Regions from separate parts of the Geobacillus sp. YF-1 genome, predicted to be linked through region 2. Evidence: predicted binding sites of a transcription regulator. Region 2 holds the regulator's gene; each other region holds the start of a gene.
What was found. The regulator LexA, encoded in region 2, represses DNA repair genes until DNA is damaged. The targets are predictions, from matches to a motif close to CGAACATATGTTCG.

Region 1 (5,653 bases), 620 kb from region 2:
TATTTGGCGATGAAAGAAATCGGTCAAACGTTTGAGAACGCCTAAACCGACCCATGACCAGCGTCATGGGTTTTTTTCATTAACTTTTTCAAAATATAGAAAAATATAACTACTTGTGTTATGATAGAAAATAGCGAGCGAATAGGAAAGGAGATGGATCGATGAAGATTAACGAGTTCATTGTCCTTGAACAGTTCATCGTCAGTCGATATACGATGGCGATTCTCCCCTACTTTTTGAACAGCGACGTGTATGCGAAAGTCATCGAGGAAGATGGCGAGTACATTGTGAAAAAAACGCCGACCGATATCGTCAAACAGAGTTGTGATTATTATGGGAGTAGCTACCGGGGGAGGAAAGAGGGAACTAAGGCCATTATCGGCATCACCCATAAGGCGCCGATCGCCATCGAACCGTCCAATGAAATTTACGTATTTCCAACCGCTTCTCCACGAGATTTCCGCTGCGTTTGGCTTTCGCACATGCACGTTTATCGATACGAGCCTGCCAAATATGAACAGACCATCGTGTATTTCCGCAACGGAAAAAGTGTCTCCCTCGATGTTTCCTGCAAGTCGTTTATCAATCAATTGTACCGGACCGCCCAACTGCGGACGAAGTTATCCGAACGGATGGAAGCGCGAGAACGCAAGCTCCAGTACATATTCCGCATGCAGCAGGAAAAACAGACGTAATTTTGCAAAGGTGAGTTCCAATTGGGCGCCTAGGGGTGTAAAATAGACATATAAACAGCATGTGAATGGGGAAAGATACATGGACATGGAAACCGTCAAACAATGGTTCACACTCGATCACATTCTTGCTTTGCTTGAACAGTATCGCTCCTTCGGCGTGCTTCCCGGCATCGCGGTGACGCTTTTGGAATCATTTTTTCCGATTTTGCCGATGGTTGTTTTTGTCATGGCCAATGCAGCGGCGTTTGGGTTGTGGAAAGGATTTTTCATTTCTTGGTTCGGCGCCTCGCTTGGGTCGCTCCTCGTTTTTTGGCTGACGCGGAAAGTGGGGCAGAAGCGCTTTTTTCATTTCGTCCGCCGTCATCCGAAGGTGCGCCAATTTATGCATTGGATTGAACGGCACGGATTCGGGCCGCTGTTTTTGCTGTATTGTTTTCCGTTCACTCCGTCGGCGCTTGTCAACATTGTCGCCGGGCTGTCGCGCATCAGTCGGCAGCAGTTTATACTGGCTGTGCTCCTCGGAAAGATGATCATGGTGTTTACGATCAGTTTCATCGGCTACGACTTGGTGGCGCTCGTCCACCAGCCGCTGCGGACGGCGATGATCACCGCAGCCGTTTTCCTTCTTTGGTATGCCGGAAAGCGGGTCGAAGCGAGGTTTTCACTGACGGAAAAACGCGAAAGCGAGGGGGACGGAGAGTGACAGAACGGAAAGAGAAACAAGGGCACCGGTGGCTGTGGATGACAGCCGTCTGCCTTGCGGTTGCGCTCCGTTTGTTTGTGTTCAGTCCTTATATCGTTGAAGGAAAATCGATGATGCCAACGTTAGAAAACGGCAATTGGCTCGTTGTCAACAAGCTGTCTTATGACATCGGTCCGATTCATCGGTTTGATGTAATCGTCTTTCACGCCACGAGAAACGAAGACTATGTCAAGCGCGTCATTGGCTTGCCGGGCGACCGGATTGAGTATAAAAACGATGTGTTGTATGTCAATGGGAAACGGATGGATGAGCCGTATTTGCGCCCGTATAAGCAAAGATTAGCTGGGGGCAAGCTGACCGGTGATTTTACACTTGAGGAAGTGACAGGAAAAACGAGGGTGCCGCCTGGCTGTGTGTTTGTCCTTGGTGATAATCGTTTGGGCAGTTGGGACAGTCGGCATTTCGGCTTCGTGAAAATCAGCCGAATCGTCGGCAAAGTCGATCTTCGCTATTGGCCGCTGCACGAGTTCGCGTTCCAGTTTTAACGAACCACCGGAAGACGTCTCCCACTTCGAAACAGTAATGAAAGGGAGATGAATTTCGGTTCCATCTTAAAAAGAAAGGCCCCAAAAAAGTGTCAGCGTAGCTGGCGGGAGTATGTCACGCTGGACGAGGCTGCGCTTTTTTTCTTTCCAAAAGCGAACGTATGTGCTAAAATAAAGAAAATAAAGGAAACGGATGGTGGTAAGAGCCATGTCGCTTCGGTTTTTGCTCGGGCGGTCGGGGAGCGGGAAAACGGCCGCCTGTCTGGGCGAAATACAAACCATGCTGAAAGAAAGCCCGCAAGGACGAACGATCGTTTACCTCGTTCCGGAACAAATGACGTTTCAATGCGAATACGCTCTAATACATACAGAAGGGACGGACGGGATGATCCGTGCCCAAGTGTTCAGTTTCACGCGCCTCGCTTGGCGCGTGCTGCAAGAAACCGGCGGCATGAACCGCTATCACGTGCATGATGTTGGCGTGCAAATGATGATCCGCAACATTATTGAACAGCGCCGGCAGGAGCTTAGACTGTTCGGACGCGCGGCGGACAAACAAGGGTTTATTGAGCAGCTGCACGACATGATCGCCGAATGCAAACGATATTGCCTGACGCCGGGGGAGCTCCGCCGCCACGCCGAGGCGCTTACGGCCGAGTCGAATCAACCGGGACGGCGGCTGCTCGCCGACAAACTAAGCGATGTCGCGCTCGTCTATGGCGAGCTCGAACGAAGCCTGAGCGGCCATTATCTCGATTCCGAAGATTATTTGCGCTTGCTCGCTGAACAAATTCCGCACTCCGTTTATTTGCGTGACGCTGAGATTTATATCGACGGATTCCATCATTTTGCGCCGCAGGAATACGCGGTCATCGAACAGCTTCTCCGCCATTGCCGACGCGTCACCGTTTCTTTGACCATTGACCGGCCATATGACGATGGCGTGCCGGATGCGCTCGATCTGTTTTATTTGCCGGCGCAAACGTATCAACAGCTGCGCGCACTCGCGCTCAGCAGCGGCGTATTGATCGAAGAGCCGGTCGTGCTTACGGAAAACCGCCGGCATGAAAGCAGCGCGCTTGCCCATTTGGAAAGGCAATTTCACCATCGTCCGTTGATTCCGTATGAGGAAAAGACCGATGCGGTTTGCATTTACGAAGCAGCCAACCGGCGGGCGGAAGTGGAGGCGGTTGCCCGCGAAATCATTCGCCTCGTCCGCGATGAGGGAGCGCGCTATCGCGACATTGCCTTGATCATTCGCGATCTTGAATCATATCGCGATGTGGTCAAAACGGTATTTTTTGACTTTGGCATCCCGTCCTTCATGGACGAGAAAGAGCCGATGCACTACCATCCGCTCATTGAGCTCGTACGCGCCGCTCTCGAAACCGTCGTGACGCGCTGGCGCTACGAGGCGGTGTTTCGGGCGGTGAAAACCGATTTGCTTTTTCCGGCTGACGAAGATGCGGCCTTGTGGCGCGAGGCGGCGGACAAGCTGGAAAATTACGTGCTTGCCCATGGAGTGAAAGGGGATCAGTGGACGAGCGGCGAACGTTGGACGTACCGCCGCTATCAAGCGCTTGACGGGTTGAATGTGCCGCAGACTGACGAAGAGCGGCAGTTTGAAGATGAGTTGAACCGGTGGCGCGAGGTGTTGACCGCCCCGCTTCGCCGGCTTGACCGCCGCTTGCGCCGGGCTGCGGATGGACGCGGGCTTTGCACGGCGTTATATCTCTTTCTCGAAGAATTGCAGATTCCAAAAAAACTCGAGAAAATGAGCGCCGAAGCCGAAGCGACCGGGCGCTTAATCGAGGCGCGTCAGCACGAACAAGCGTGGAACGCGGTCGTTGACTTGCTCGATCAATATGTGGAAATGCTTGGAACCGAGTCTCTTCCGCTCGCCGAGTTTGCCAAAATCATTGAAGCCGGGCTCGATCGCCTCGAATTCTCGCTCGTTCCGCCGGCGCTCGATCAAGTGATTATCGCCCAACTGGATCGTTCGCGGCTGTTTGACATCAAGTACGCGTTTGTCATTGGCGTCAACGAGGGCGTCATTCCGGCCAAAGTGAAGGAAGAAGGGCTGATGGCCGAGATCGAGCGCGAACAATTGCGCGCGCTCGGCGTGTCGCTAGCCCCCGGAAGTCGGGAGCAGCTGTTTTATGATCCGTTTTTCGTCTACTTGGCGCTCGTGGCTCCGCGCCGCCGTCTGTACGTCGCCTATCCGCTCGCTGACGGCGAAGGAAAGGCGCTGATGCCGTCCCCGCTCATTCAACAATTGAAGAATTTGTTCCCGCTGGCGCCGGTGAAGTTATGCAGCAACGACCCGTTCGATGTTCCCAAGGAGGCGGCGGAAGCCTTCGTCACCGTCCGGAGGGCGACGCAAACGTATTTGGTCAGCCAACTGCGGGTGTGGAAGCGGAATTATCGCATCGATCCGTTGTGGTGGGGAGTGTATAACGCGCTCGTCCGCCATCCGGAGTGGCGCAAAGACGTGCAGCATGCCGTTTCCGCTCTCTTTTATACGAACAAAGCGGCGCCGCTGAAAAAACGGTGGAGCGAGCGGCTGTACGGAACAAAGATTCAAGCGAGCGTCTCGCGCATGGAACAGTTTCAAAAATGCCCGTACGCTCACTTTGCCTCGCACGGGCTGCGTTTGAAAGAGCGCCATGTTTTTCGGCTTGAGGCTCCCGATGTCGGGCAGTTGTTTCACGCTGCCATCAAGCAAATCGCCGACCAGCTCCGTGAACGGCATGTCGAATGGAGCAAACTATCAAAGCTGGAATGCGAGCGGCTGTCGGCCGAGGCTGTTGAGCGGATTGCCCCGCTCATTCAGCGGCAAGTGCTAGCAAGCTCATCTCGCTATCAATATATGAAACGGAAACTGCAAAACGTGGTCGCCCGCACGGCGTACGTGCTAAGCGAGCACGCGCGGGCGAGCGGCTTCGTTCCGGTTGGGATGGAGCTGTCGTTTGGACCGGGCGGCGACTTGCCACCGCTTCGCTTTCGGCTCCGCGACGGAACGACGATGGAGCTCGTCGGGCGGATCGACCGCATTGACAAAGCGGAAAGCGGCCAAGGGGTGCTGCTTCGCATCATCGATTACAAATCGAGTGCCAAAGCGCTTGATATAGCGGAAGTATACTATGGGCTGGCGCTGCAAATGTTCACGTATTTGGACATTGTATTGACGTATGCCGAACAATTGGTCGGAAAGCCGGCGCTTCCGGCGGGAGTGCTTTATTTCCATATTCACAATCCGATCGTTCAAGCGAAACAGTGGGTCGATGACGAAGTGAAGCTGGCGCAAAAGTTGCTTGAACCGTTTCGGATGCGTGGGCTGCTGCTCGCGGACGTGGAAGCGATCCGGCTGATGGACAGCAAGCTTGAAGACGGGCAATGGTCGCTGATCGTACCCGCACAAATCACCAAAAGCGGATCGATCCATTCGCGCTCATCGGTGGCGAGTGAATCCGATTTTACGGCGCTTCGTCGCCATATCCGCCGCTTGTTTGTCGAGATCGGCGGGCAAATCGCCGATGGCGTTGTATCGATTGCTCCATATAAGCTGAAAGAGAAAACGGCGTGCGAGTTTTGCCCGTTCAAGCCGGTGTGCCAGTTTGACGAGGCGCTTCCGGGCAATGAATATCGAAAACTCGTTCCGCAGACGAAAGAAGCGGTCTTGGAAAAAGTAGCGGAAGGAGAGGACGAGC
Region 2 (5,653 bases):
TGCTGGAACAGCAGCTCATTTGTTTGTGAGAAAAGGTAACATATAATTGACTGTTTTCTTCACATTATGATAAAATAAAGGTATGAAAAGCGAGGAGGAATTGGCATGAGCAGCCAAATTCGTCGTTCCATGCCATTGTTTCCGATCGGGATTGTGATGCAGCTGACGGACTTATCGGCCCGGCAAATTCGCTATTACGAAGAGCACGGCCTCGTCACGCCGGCGCGCACCGAAGGCAATCGGCGGCTGTTTTCGCTCAATGACATCGATCGTTTGCTTGAAATTAAAGATTTGATTGATCAAGGCGTCAACCTCGCTGGAATTAAGCGCATTTTTGCCGCGCGGCAGGAAGGGCGTCACGAACAGCCGGAAAAAGTCGACAAGGCAGGAAAGCCGAAGCTGTCGGACGAAGAGCTGCGCGAAATTTTGCGGACGGAGCTGCTTCAGGCCGGGCGGTTTCAGCGCGCATCGCTTCGCCAAGGAGATCTCGCTCGCTTCTTTCACTAACGATGGGAAATGATTTCGGAGCCGGTGAGGAGGTTCAAGATGGCAAAATATACGCGTGAAGACATTATGCGCATCGTCAAGGAAGAGAACGTCAAATACATCCGCCTGCAATTTACCGATATTTTAGGCACGATTAAAAACGTGGAAATTCCGATCAGCCAGCTGGAAAAAGCGCTGAACAACAAAATGATGTTTGACGGGTCGTCGATCGAGGGGTTTGTCCGCATCGAAGAATCGGACATGTATTTGTACCCTGATTTGGACACGTTTGTCATCTTTCCGTGGACGGCGGAAAAAGGGAAAGTCGCCCGCTTTATTTGCGACATTTACAATGCCGACGGCACGCCGTTTGAAGGCTGCCCGCGCTATAACTTAAAACGCGTGCTCAAAGAGATGGAAGCGCTCGGCTTCACGGCGTTCAACTTAGGGGCGGAACCGGAGTTTTTCCTCTTTAAGCTCGATGAAAAAGGGCACCCGACGATGGAGTTGAACGACCGCGGTGGCTATTTCGATTTAGCGCCGACGGATTTGGGGGAAAACTGCCGGCGGGACATCGTGCTTGAGCTCGAAGAAATGGGGTTTGAAATCGAAGCGTCCCATCACGAAGTTGCCCCAGGGCAGCATGAAATTGATTTCAAATACGCCCACGCCATCAAAGCGTGCGATGATATTCAGACGTTCAAGCTCGTCGTGAAGACGATCGCCCGCAAGCATGGGCTGCACGCGACGTTCATGCCGAAGCCGATTTTCGGCATCAACGGCTCGGGTATGCACTGCAACTTGTCGCTGTTCCGCAACGGGGAAAACGCCTTTTTTGATCCGAACGGCGAGTTGCAGTTGAGCGAAACGGCGCGCCAGTTTATCGCCGGCGTGCTGAAACACGCGCCGAACTTTACGGCGGTGACAAACCCGACCGTCAACTCGTACAAGCGGCTCGTTCCGGGCTATGAAGCGCCGTGCTATGTCGCTTGGTCGGCGCGCAACCGCAGCCCGCTCATTCGCATTCCGGCTTCGCGCGGCATGAGCACGCGCATTGAGGTGCGCAGCGTTGACCCGTCGGCGAACCCGTACTTAGCGATGGCGGTGCTGTTGGCGGCGGGGCTTGACGGCATTCGCAACAAACTCACCCCTCCGGCACCGGTGGACCGGAACATTTACGTCATGACGAAAGAAGAACGGCTCGAAGAAGGCATTGTCGATTTGCCGGCTACGCTCATTGAGGCGCTTGAAAACTTGAAGTCCGACGAAGTGATCGTCCAAGCGCTCGGCAAGCATTTATTCGAGCACTTCGTTGAAGCGAAAGAAATCGAGTGGGATATGTATCGGACGACCGTCCACCAATGGGAATTGGATCAATACATGGAGCTGTACTAATCAAAAAGAGGGTATCCCAAAAAGATCGGGATACCCTCTTTCGTTGCTCTATATACGTGCTGACTGCTTCGGCCGCACGATCGGTTGCGGTCGATCTTGAAGGCAGGCAACCTTTTGGGTTAGCTCCTCTTTTATATACGTACCGGCGCTTCCGGTCCATGATTGGTTGTGCCTACCCTGAAGCCAGACACCTTGTGGACCGGCTCTTTTTCCTGCGGTCTAACTTGTTCGGCTCGCGCGCTTTTGCCATGCCGCCTTGTGGGCCAGCCCTTTTCCGCGGCCGGCCGCTCACACCCGGCAACCTCGCTGTTCGGGTTTTGGCTCAAGCCCCGTCTGCCTCGTTGCAGCGGCGCGCGGCGTCAGCCGACAAGGTGATGGACGTTTGTCCGCCCCGTCCGCCGTCTTCGTTGCGCTTCCGTTAGCCGATCAGGCGATAGACGCCGATCACCTTGCCGAGAATCGTGCAATCGCGGACGATAATCGGCTCGAGATGAGCGTTTTCCGGCTGCAGGCGGATATGGTCCTTTTCTTTGAAAAAGCGCTTGACGGTCGCTTCATTGTCTTCGGTCATGGCCACGACGATGTCGCCGTTTTGGGCCGATGATTGCTGGCGGACGATGACGTAGTCGCCGTCCAAAATGCCGGCTTCGATCATGCTGTCGCCCATCACTTCAAGCATAAACAGCTGTTCTTCGCCGGCGGCGAGCCGTTTCGGCAGCGGGAAATAGTCCTCGATGTTTTCTACGGCCGTAATCGGCTGCCCGGCGGTCACTTTCCCGATAATCGGCACGGAGACGATGTCCTCGCCCTCTTTTTCCTTCCCGCCATCGTTGTCCAAAATTTCAATGGCGCGCGGCTTGGTCGGGTCGCGGCGGATGTATCCTTTGCTTTCCAACCGCGCCAAATGCCCATGGACAGTCGAACTCGACGCCAGTCCGACCGCCTCCCCAATCTCCCTCACCGACGGCGGATAGCCCTTCGTTTTGACTTCCTGCTTAATAAACTCTAAAATTTGCTGCTGCCGTTTCGACAGTTTCGTCATTCCCTGCACCTCCGGCAAGTCATTTGCCTTCATTATATCATGCCGAAAGGAAAAAAACAAACATAAGTTCGAATTTTTTGTTGACACAAACAAATGTTCCTGATTATAATGAAGGAAAGCGAACGAATATTCTCTTTTTGGGGTGGGGAAAATGAAGAAAACGTTTGTGCACTATCTAGTATTTTCAGTTTTGATGACGCTTTTCACAGCCGCGTTCATCTACGCTGGCAGCCCGGTCGATAAACAGGAATATGTGACGGTGACCGTCGCATCAGGCGATACGCTTTGGGGATTGGCCAAGCAATATGAACAGGAGCACGGCTTATCGCCGGACGAATTCATCCGCTGGGTGGTGGAGGTGAACCATCTTCGCAGTTCCCGTCTCACAGCGGGTGAACAGATCGTCATTCCCGTGTTAAAATCAAAGCGGGGCGGTTCATTGGCCGCCAATCAGTAACAAGAAAGAAGGGATGGCCATGAGGGCGGTCATTTATTGCCGCGTCAGCACGGACAAAAGCGAGCAGGAAACATCGCTGGCTCGGCAGCGGGAGGAGCTTGAACGGCTCGCGGCGGAAAGCGGATTTGAGGTGGTCAAGGTGATCGCCGAGCAGGCGAGCGGTTATGAAGCTGACCGTGACGGCGTGCTCGAGCTGCTCGAACTGTGTGAAGAGGGGCTCGTGGACGTCTTGCTCGTTCAAGACGAAACTCGGCTCGGGCGCGGCCATGCGCGCATGGCGCTGCTTCATTGCTTGAAAAAGCGAGGGGTCAAGCTATACAGCGCCAGCCACCGCGGAGAGATGCCGCTGTCCGAGGCCGATGAGATGGTGTTGTCGATCATTGCGATCGTCGAGGAGTATCAGCGGAAACTACATAACGCGAAAATCAAGCGCGGCATGCAGCGAGCCATCGCGCGCGGCTATCGTCCGGAGCGGAACTTGCGGCGCCAAGGAGAGAACGCGGGGCGCGATCGCATCGAACTGCCGATCGAAGAGATCGTCCGCCTGCGTGCGCGCGGTTTCACGTTTGCCGATATCGCCGCCACGCTCCGAAGCTTTGGCTATGAGGCGTCCAAAGCGACCGTTCATCGCCGCTACCAAGAATATATGGACGAGCGGCAAGCCGAACAGCCCAGCGGCTACGAGCCCGGCACCGAGCGCGATCAGGAATATACGGGCGAGCTGCAAGGAAGGCGCGCTGCGAAGCGATAGAAAGGCAGAGGAAGGCGGCCGAGGCGTCATTGTTGCCATCTTCGCGTTTTAGCAGATAACATAGAACGGAGAACGATCATCCTAACGAATAGGAGAAGATAACGGATGCTTGCCAAACAGAAATTAGACCGCATCAATGAACTGGCCAAAAAGGCGAAAACGTCTGGTTTGACGGCGGAAGAAACGATCGAACAGGCGAAGTTGCGCCGCGAATACATTCAGGCGTTCCGCAAGGCGATGACCGATATGCTTCATACCGTGACGGTCATCGATCCAAACGGGAACGATGTCACGCCGAAAAAGCTAAAAGAAAGTCAACGCCGGCGCCTCCATTAAGTGTTGGCGCCGCGCGGCGGCGTTCCCATGCTTCGTTGGGAAATTAAACGTTGTACAAGGGAGCCCATTTTCTATATGATAGTAAATGACACCATGTTGATGAAAGGGAGGAAGACGATGGCGCATTCAATCGAAGAATTAGCCATTACCACCATTCGAACGCTGTCGATCGACGCGATCGAAAAGGCGAAATCTGGGCATCCAGGCATGCCGATGGGAGCGGCGCCAATGGCGTATGTGCTTTGGACGAAATGGATGAACCACAATCCGGCCAATCCGAACTGGTTCAACCGCGACCGGTTTGTCCTGTCAGCGGGGCACGGCTCGATGCTGCTGTACAGCCTGCTTCATTTAAGCGGGTACGATGTGTCCATGGACGATCTCAAACAGTTTCGCCAATGGGGAAGCAAGACGCCGGGCCATCCGGAATACGGTCATACGCCAGGAGTGGAAGCAACGACCGGCCCGCTCGGGCAAGGAATTGCGATGGCCGTTGGCATGGCGATGGCCGAGCGGCATTTGGCGGCGACTTACAACCGCGACGGGTTTCCCATCATCGATCACTATACGTACGCGATTTGCGGCGACGGCGATTTAATGGAAGGGGTGGCGAGCGAGGCAGCGTCGCTTGCCGGCCATTTACAGCTCGGCCGCTTGATCGTCCTGTATGACTCGAACGACATTTCCTTGGACGGGGAGCTGAATTTATCGTTCTCAGAAAACGTCGCCCAACGCTTCCAAGCCTATGGCTGGCAATATTTGCGCGTTGAGGACGGCAACAACATTGAAGAAATCGCAAAAGCGTTGGAAGAAGCGCGGGCCGATCTCAGCCGGCCGACGCTCATTGAAGTCAAAACGACGATCGGCTACGGTGCGCCGACAAAAGCGGGCACATCCGGCGTTCACGGCGCTCCGCTCGGCGCGGAAGAAGCGAAGTTGACGAAGGAAGCGTACCGCTGGACGTTCGCCGAAGATTTCTACGTGCCGGAAGAGGTGTACGCCCATTTCCGGGAGACAGTGCAAGAACCGGGAGCGAAAAAGGAAGCGGAATGGAACGAGCTCTTTGCCGCTTACGAACAGGCGCATCCGGAGCTGGCCGCCCAGCTGAAGCAAGCGATCGCAGGAACGCTTCCTGCCGGCTGGGAAGCTGTGCTGCCGGTGTATGAAGCGGGCAAAAGCCTAGCGA
Region 3 (5,653 bases), 1.7 Mb from region 2:
TTCGATTTTGAAACACGATGTTGCGAATAGGCATTGTTCAATCCCTATCGTATGTTAGAAGGCCGGTGAAACGTGCTGATTTGCGCCCAACCGCCAGTGTTTCGACGTGTATGTTGGCAAGGTTGCTCAAATGGAGCAAGTCAGGTTGCCCATAGACTTCCTCCTTCCAACCGGCCTTTTCGATTGGCTGCTGGCTTGCGTGTTGCTCTTTCACCGCCAACGGTCAGTTGTCAGCCGCCCGCGCGGCCGGAACTGAAGCAACCGGCTAGGCAAACAGACCGATCACCCGTCCGAGGCCGCGCCGTTTTCGCTTCGGTGGTTGGGGCGGTTCGTGGGATGATGGCGGCTTGTTATTCAGCTGTTGCTCGAGCCGGGCGACGAGCTGTTCGAGCGCGGCGAGACGGGTAGTGATTTCTTCCATTTCTCGACGGTGATGCAGCAATTGAACGGAGACGACGTCGTCGGCTTTTTGGCCGAGCTGCTGTTCGAGTTGATCAAGGCGCGAAGAGATGCGGGCGATTTCCGGTTCGAAGGATGGCTGGCGCAAAACGTCGAGCGTGGGCGACGGCGCTTCTTGTTTCGGTTGGTTGTCGGTTGGCAACGACGCTGCAACGGAAGGGTACCGCGCGGCTGCCGACCGTTCCAAGGCCGCGCCTTGTTCGAATTTGACGCGCTCCAACAAAGCGATCGTGTTTTCATCGAACAAGTAATGGCCGGCTTCATTTTTGCGCAGCGGGATGTCATACTTCCGCACCCAGCGTTGGATGGTTTTCGGCGAAACACCAAGACGGGCGGCGACATCGGTCGTTTTTATTTCCATCGTTCCACTCCTCCCTTTCTCCTTCTTGTTCTATCTTTTTTTCATTGAGGGCGCGAACTCCTTCCTGACCGACAAAACTAGTGGCGATTCGACAAAGAAAGCCGAAAAGGACGGCATTTCGCCACATGGGAAAAAAGATGGCGGCAGGCATAGGATTTGTCGCGGCCATTTGGTAGAATAAAAGGTAAAGAACGGTGAACGAAACAAGGGGGAACGTTGATGGCGACATGGGGGCTTGAATGGCTAGAAGGGATTGCGGCGGTATGGCGGCAGCCGCTCCTTTATTATGGCGCCTTGCTCGCCTTGGCCGCCGGTTGGCGGCGGGTGAAGCGCGAGCGCCGCGATTTTCACGTGCGCGTCTACAGTCCATGGAAAGAATGGCGGGGGCTTTGGACAAGCGGATGGCTTCCGGGGGCGGTGCTGTCAGCGGTGGCGCTTGGGGCGGGCCTCGTCGTGCCGAAGGAGGTCGTTTGGACGGTGACCGCGCTCACGGTGCTGCTTGGCTTGACGATGGAAGCGCGGCTATTGTCGGCGGCGTATACGCTGGGGGGGACGCTGCTTGTGCTCGCGATGGCCGAGCGCGGCAGGATGGCTGTTCCTTGGCTTCGCGATGGCGTAGAAGCAGCGCCGGTGTTGGCGCTGTGGCTGACGTTGCTGTTGGCGGCTGAAGGATGGCTCATCATTCGGACGCGAACGGAGCCCGCTTCGCCGCAGCTTTTGAAAAGCAAGCGGGGAATGACCATCGGCCGGCAATGGGTGCAGCGCCTCTGGTTTGTGCCGGTCGTGTTGCCGATGGCTGGCGGCTCGCTGCCGTCGTTTCCATGGTGGCCGTTTGCTGTCGGCGGGGAAGGGCATTCGTTTTGGCTTGTTCCGTTCCTGATCGGGTTTTCTCAGCGTCGCCATCATGTGCGGCCGCCCGAGGCGGCGCGTCGGGAAGGGCGGCTCGTGCTGCTGCTGGCCGGCGTTGTTGCCGTGTTGGCGACAGGAAGCGTATGGTATGCGCCGCTGGCGGTGGCGGCGGGAGCGGTGGCGGTCATCGGGCGTGAATGGATCGCTTTTTCTGGCCGCCGCGCCGACAGCGCTTCCCCACCCCGCTTTGCCCGTCATCCGCACGGAGTGGTCATCGTCGGGGTGCTGCCGGGGTCAAAGGCGGAAAAAATGGGGCTTTCGATTGGAGAAGTGATCTGCAAAACGAACGGGGTGCCAGTGCGGACGGAGGCGGAGTTTTACGAAGCGCTCCAGCGCAACCGCGCATTTTGCAAATTGGAAGTGATCGGCGACAACGGGGAAGTTCGCTTTGTCCAGGGGGCGCTCTATGAGGATGAACACCATGAGCTTGGGCTGCTGTTCGTCCGCGAGCGCGGCTCCTTGGCATCCGAAGCTGTTTCGTAAAGGAGAAGACAATCATGTGGTTTTTGGCGGCGCTTTTCATACCGTGTCTCTTAGTGTTGTTGTTCGCGCGGGTGACGTACAATCGATACATCGCGGTGCTGTTGACCGTCGCCCTGCTTGTAGCTTCTTATCTGAAAGGGTATACAGACCAGTTTCATGAAATCGTGGCCGATGTTGCTTCCACGATAGCCGGGTTTTTGTGGGCAGGGCGCATGCTTGAGCGCTTGAAGGAAAAATGAAGGGCGATGGCCGGCGCGCGGCTGTGATGATCACCGCTTTTCCCCGCCGGCGGACGGTGAAGCAAGCAAAGAGGGGTGGGGATGGACTCACGCAACCGCTTCTTGGAATCGTTTCTTAATGTAGAAAAACTTGTTCCATCGATCAAGGCAAACAGCGGTTTTTCATCAACCTTAACAAGGCCGGCGGAAATAGCTGTTTTTTCCGATCAATGGATGAACGTGTGAAAAGAAGCGCTGATGATACAACGTTTCTCTATTGGAGAAACGATGCTAGGAATCGGTATGTACTATTAAATCACTAGCCTCTAAAGGAGCGGACGGGGAAGAAGGAACCAGTCCGCTTTTTGGCGTTGCTAAAAAGGGCGATGATGGCCGCAAAATCGAGATGTCGGTTGCTCCGCGTCTGCGTCTCGCTGCACTGATGCCAGCGCCTCTGTCTGTTGATGGGGCGCTTCGTCTTGTTCCTTGGGACAGCGGTTTCTTCCCGAAAGTGCAGGAAAGAGGGAGCGATGGAAAACGCTGAACGGATTGGTACGAATATGAGTTCGCATTTTTGATGCGCCGATGGAGCCGATGTGGTACAATGGGGAAAGATGGTACGGAGAAGGAGGCGGAACGGTGGAGGGCCGTTTTCAACTAGTTTCATCTTATCAACCGCAAGGCGATCAACCGCAGGCGATCGCCAAACTCGTTGACGGGTTGCGGCAGGGAGTGAAGCATCAAACGCTGCTTGGGGCGACAGGGACGGGCAAAACGTTTACGATCTCGAACGTGATTGCCCAAGTCAACAAACCAACGCTCGTCATCGCCCACAACAAAACGCTCGCTGGCCAATTGTACAGCGAGCTGAAGGAGTTTTTCCCGCACAACGCCGTCGAATATTTTGTCAGCTATTACGATTACTATCAGCCGGAAGCGTACGTGCCGCAGACGGATACGTACATTGAAAAAGACGCGAAAATCAACGATGAAATCGACAAATTGCGGCACTCGGCGACATCGGCTTTGTTTGAGCGCCGGGACGTCATCATCGTCGCCAGCGTGTCGTGCATTTACGGTTTAGGGTCGCCGGAAGAATACCGGGAGCTCGTCGTTTCATTGCGCGTCGGGATGGAAATCGAGCGCAACGCGTTGTTGCGGCGGCTCGTTGACATCCAATACGACCGCAATGATATCGACTTCCGCCGCGGCACGTTCCGCGTCCGCGGCGATGTCGTCGAAATTTTCCCCGCTTCGCGCGATGAACATTGCATTCGCGTCGAATTTTTCGGCGATGAAATCGATCGCATCCGCGAGGTGGACGCCTTGACCGGCGAGGTGCTCGGCGAGCGTGAGCACGTCGCCATTTTCCCAGCGTCGCACTTTGTCACGCGCGAGGAGAAAATGCGGCTCGCCATTCAAAACATTGAACAAGAGCTCGAGGAGCGGCTCGCCGAACTGCGCGCGCAAGGGAAGCTCTTGGAGGCGCAGCGGCTCGAGCAGCGGACGCGCTATGATCTTGAAATGATGCGCGAGATGGGCTTTTGTTCCGGCATCGAAAACTACTCGCGCCATTTGGCGCTGCGGCCGCCGGGCTCGACGCCGTACACCTTGCTTGACTATTTTCCGGACGATTTTTTGATCATCATTGATGAGTCGCACGTCACCTTGCCGCAGCTGCGCGGCATGTACAACGGCGACCGGGCGCGCAAGCAAGTGCTCGTCGACCACGGCTTTCGCCTGCCGTCGGCGCTTGACAACCGGCCGCTCACGTTTGAAGAGTTCGAGCAAAAAATCAATCAAATTATTTACGTCTCCGCGACGCCGGGGCCGTATGAGCTCGAACATAGCCCGGGCGTTGTCGAACAAATCATCCGCCCGACCGGGCTGTTGGATCCGACGATCGACGTCCGTCCGACGAACGGGCAAATCGACGATTTGATCGGCGAAATTCGCGAGCGGGTCGAGCGGAACGAGCGGACGTTGGTCACAACGTTGACGAAAAAAATGGCCGAAGACTTGACCGATTATTTGAAAGAAGCCGGCATCAAAGTCGCTTACTTGCATTCGGAAATCAAAACGCTGGAGCGCATTGAAATCATCCGCGACTTGCGGCTCGGCAAATACGATGTGCTTGTTGGCATCAACTTGCTGCGGGAAGGATTGGACATTCCGGAAGTGTCGCTTGTCGCCATTTTGGACGCCGACAAAGAAGGGTTTTTGCGCTCGGAGCGTTCGCTCATCCAGACGATCGGCCGCGCGGCGCGCAACGCGAACGGCCATGTGATCATGTACGCCGATACAGTGACGAAATCGATGGAAATCGCCATTCAAGAAACGAAGCGGCGCCGGACGATTCAGGAAGCGTACAACCAAGAGCACGGCATCGTGCCACGCACGGTGAAAAAGGAGATTCGCGACGTCATCCGCGCGACGTATGCGGCGGAAGAGACGGAGACGTACGAGGCGAAGGCGCCGGCCAAGATGACGAAGCAGGAGCGGGAAGAGCTGATTCGAACGCTCGAGGCGGAAATGAAAGCAGCGGCCAAAGCGCTCGACTTCGAGCGGGCCGCCCAGCTGCGTGATGCCATTTTCGAGTTGAAAGCGGAAGGGTGACGGGAATGGAGAAAATTATCATCAAAGGGGCGCGCGCCCATAACTTAAAAAACATTGACGTCGAAATCCCGCGCGGCAAGCTTGTTGTGTTGACCGGGCTGTCGGGTTCGGGAAAGTCGTCGCTGGCGTTTGATACGATTTACGCGGAAGGGCAGCGGCGCTACGTCGAATCGTTGTCGGCGTACGCCCGCCAGTTTTTAGGGCAGATGGACAAGCCGGATGTCGATGCGATCGAAGGATTGTCGCCGGCCATTTCGATCGACCAAAAGACGACAAGCCGCAACCCGCGTTCCACGGTCGGCACGGTGACGGAAATTTACGACTACTTGCGGCTGTTGTTCGCCCGTATCGGCCGGCCGTTCTGCCCGACGCATGGCATCGAAATTCAATCGCAGACGATCGAGCAAATGGTCGACCGGCTGCTCGCGTACCCGGAGCGGACGAAAATGCAAATTTTGGCGCCGATCGTCTCGGGGCGAAAAGGGACGCACGCCAAGACATTGGAGGATATTCGCAAGCAAGGGTATGTGCGCGTCCGCATTGACGGCGAGATGCGCGAGTTAACGGAAGACATCGAACTGGAAAAAAACAAAAAGCATTCGATTGA

Region 1: the regulator LexA is predicted to act here: its motif matches at 2,098-2,111, upstream of addB (helicase-exonuclease AddAB subunit AddB).
Region 3: the regulator LexA is predicted to act here: its motif matches at 2,986-2,999, upstream of uvrB (excinuclease ABC subunit UvrB).

Annotation. Positions count from the first base shown of each region.
Region 1 is NZ_CP199850.1:672,883-678,535, forward strand. Features, by position in the region: gene ACTVIM_RS03405 (hypothetical protein) at 1-45, shown strand, start outside; gene ACTVIM_RS03410 (competence protein ComK) at 162-695, shown strand; gene ACTVIM_RS03415 (TVP38/TMEM64 family protein) at 775-1,398, shown strand; gene lepB (signal peptidase I) at 1,395-1,943, shown strand; gene addB (helicase-exonuclease AddAB subunit AddB) at 2,152-5,653, shown strand, end outside.
Region 2 is NZ_CP199850.1:1,289,242-1,294,894, forward strand. Features, by position in the region: gene ACTVIM_RS06485 (methionine gamma-lyase family protein) at 1-29, shown strand, start outside; gene ACTVIM_RS06490 (MerR family transcriptional regulator) at 106-507, shown strand; gene glnA (type I glutamate--ammonia ligase) at 547-1,881, shown strand; gene lexA (transcriptional repressor LexA) at 2,300-2,923, opposite strand; gene yneA (cell division suppressor protein YneA) at 3,075-3,380, shown strand; gene ACTVIM_RS06510 (YneB family resolvase-like protein) at 3,400-4,131, shown strand; gene ACTVIM_RS06515 (DUF896 domain-containing protein) at 4,237-4,467, shown strand; gene tkt (transketolase) at 4,585-5,653, shown strand, end outside.
Region 3 is NZ_CP199850.1:3,077,021-3,082,673, reverse strand. Features, by position in the region: gene ACTVIM_RS15320 (MerR family transcriptional regulator) at 266-820, opposite strand; gene ACTVIM_RS15315 (PDZ domain-containing protein) at 1,040-2,212, shown strand; gene ACTVIM_RS15310 (CsbA family protein) at 2,227-2,451, shown strand; gene uvrB (excinuclease ABC subunit UvrB) at 3,070-5,046, shown strand; gene uvrA (excinuclease ABC subunit UvrA) at 5,052-5,653, shown strand, end outside.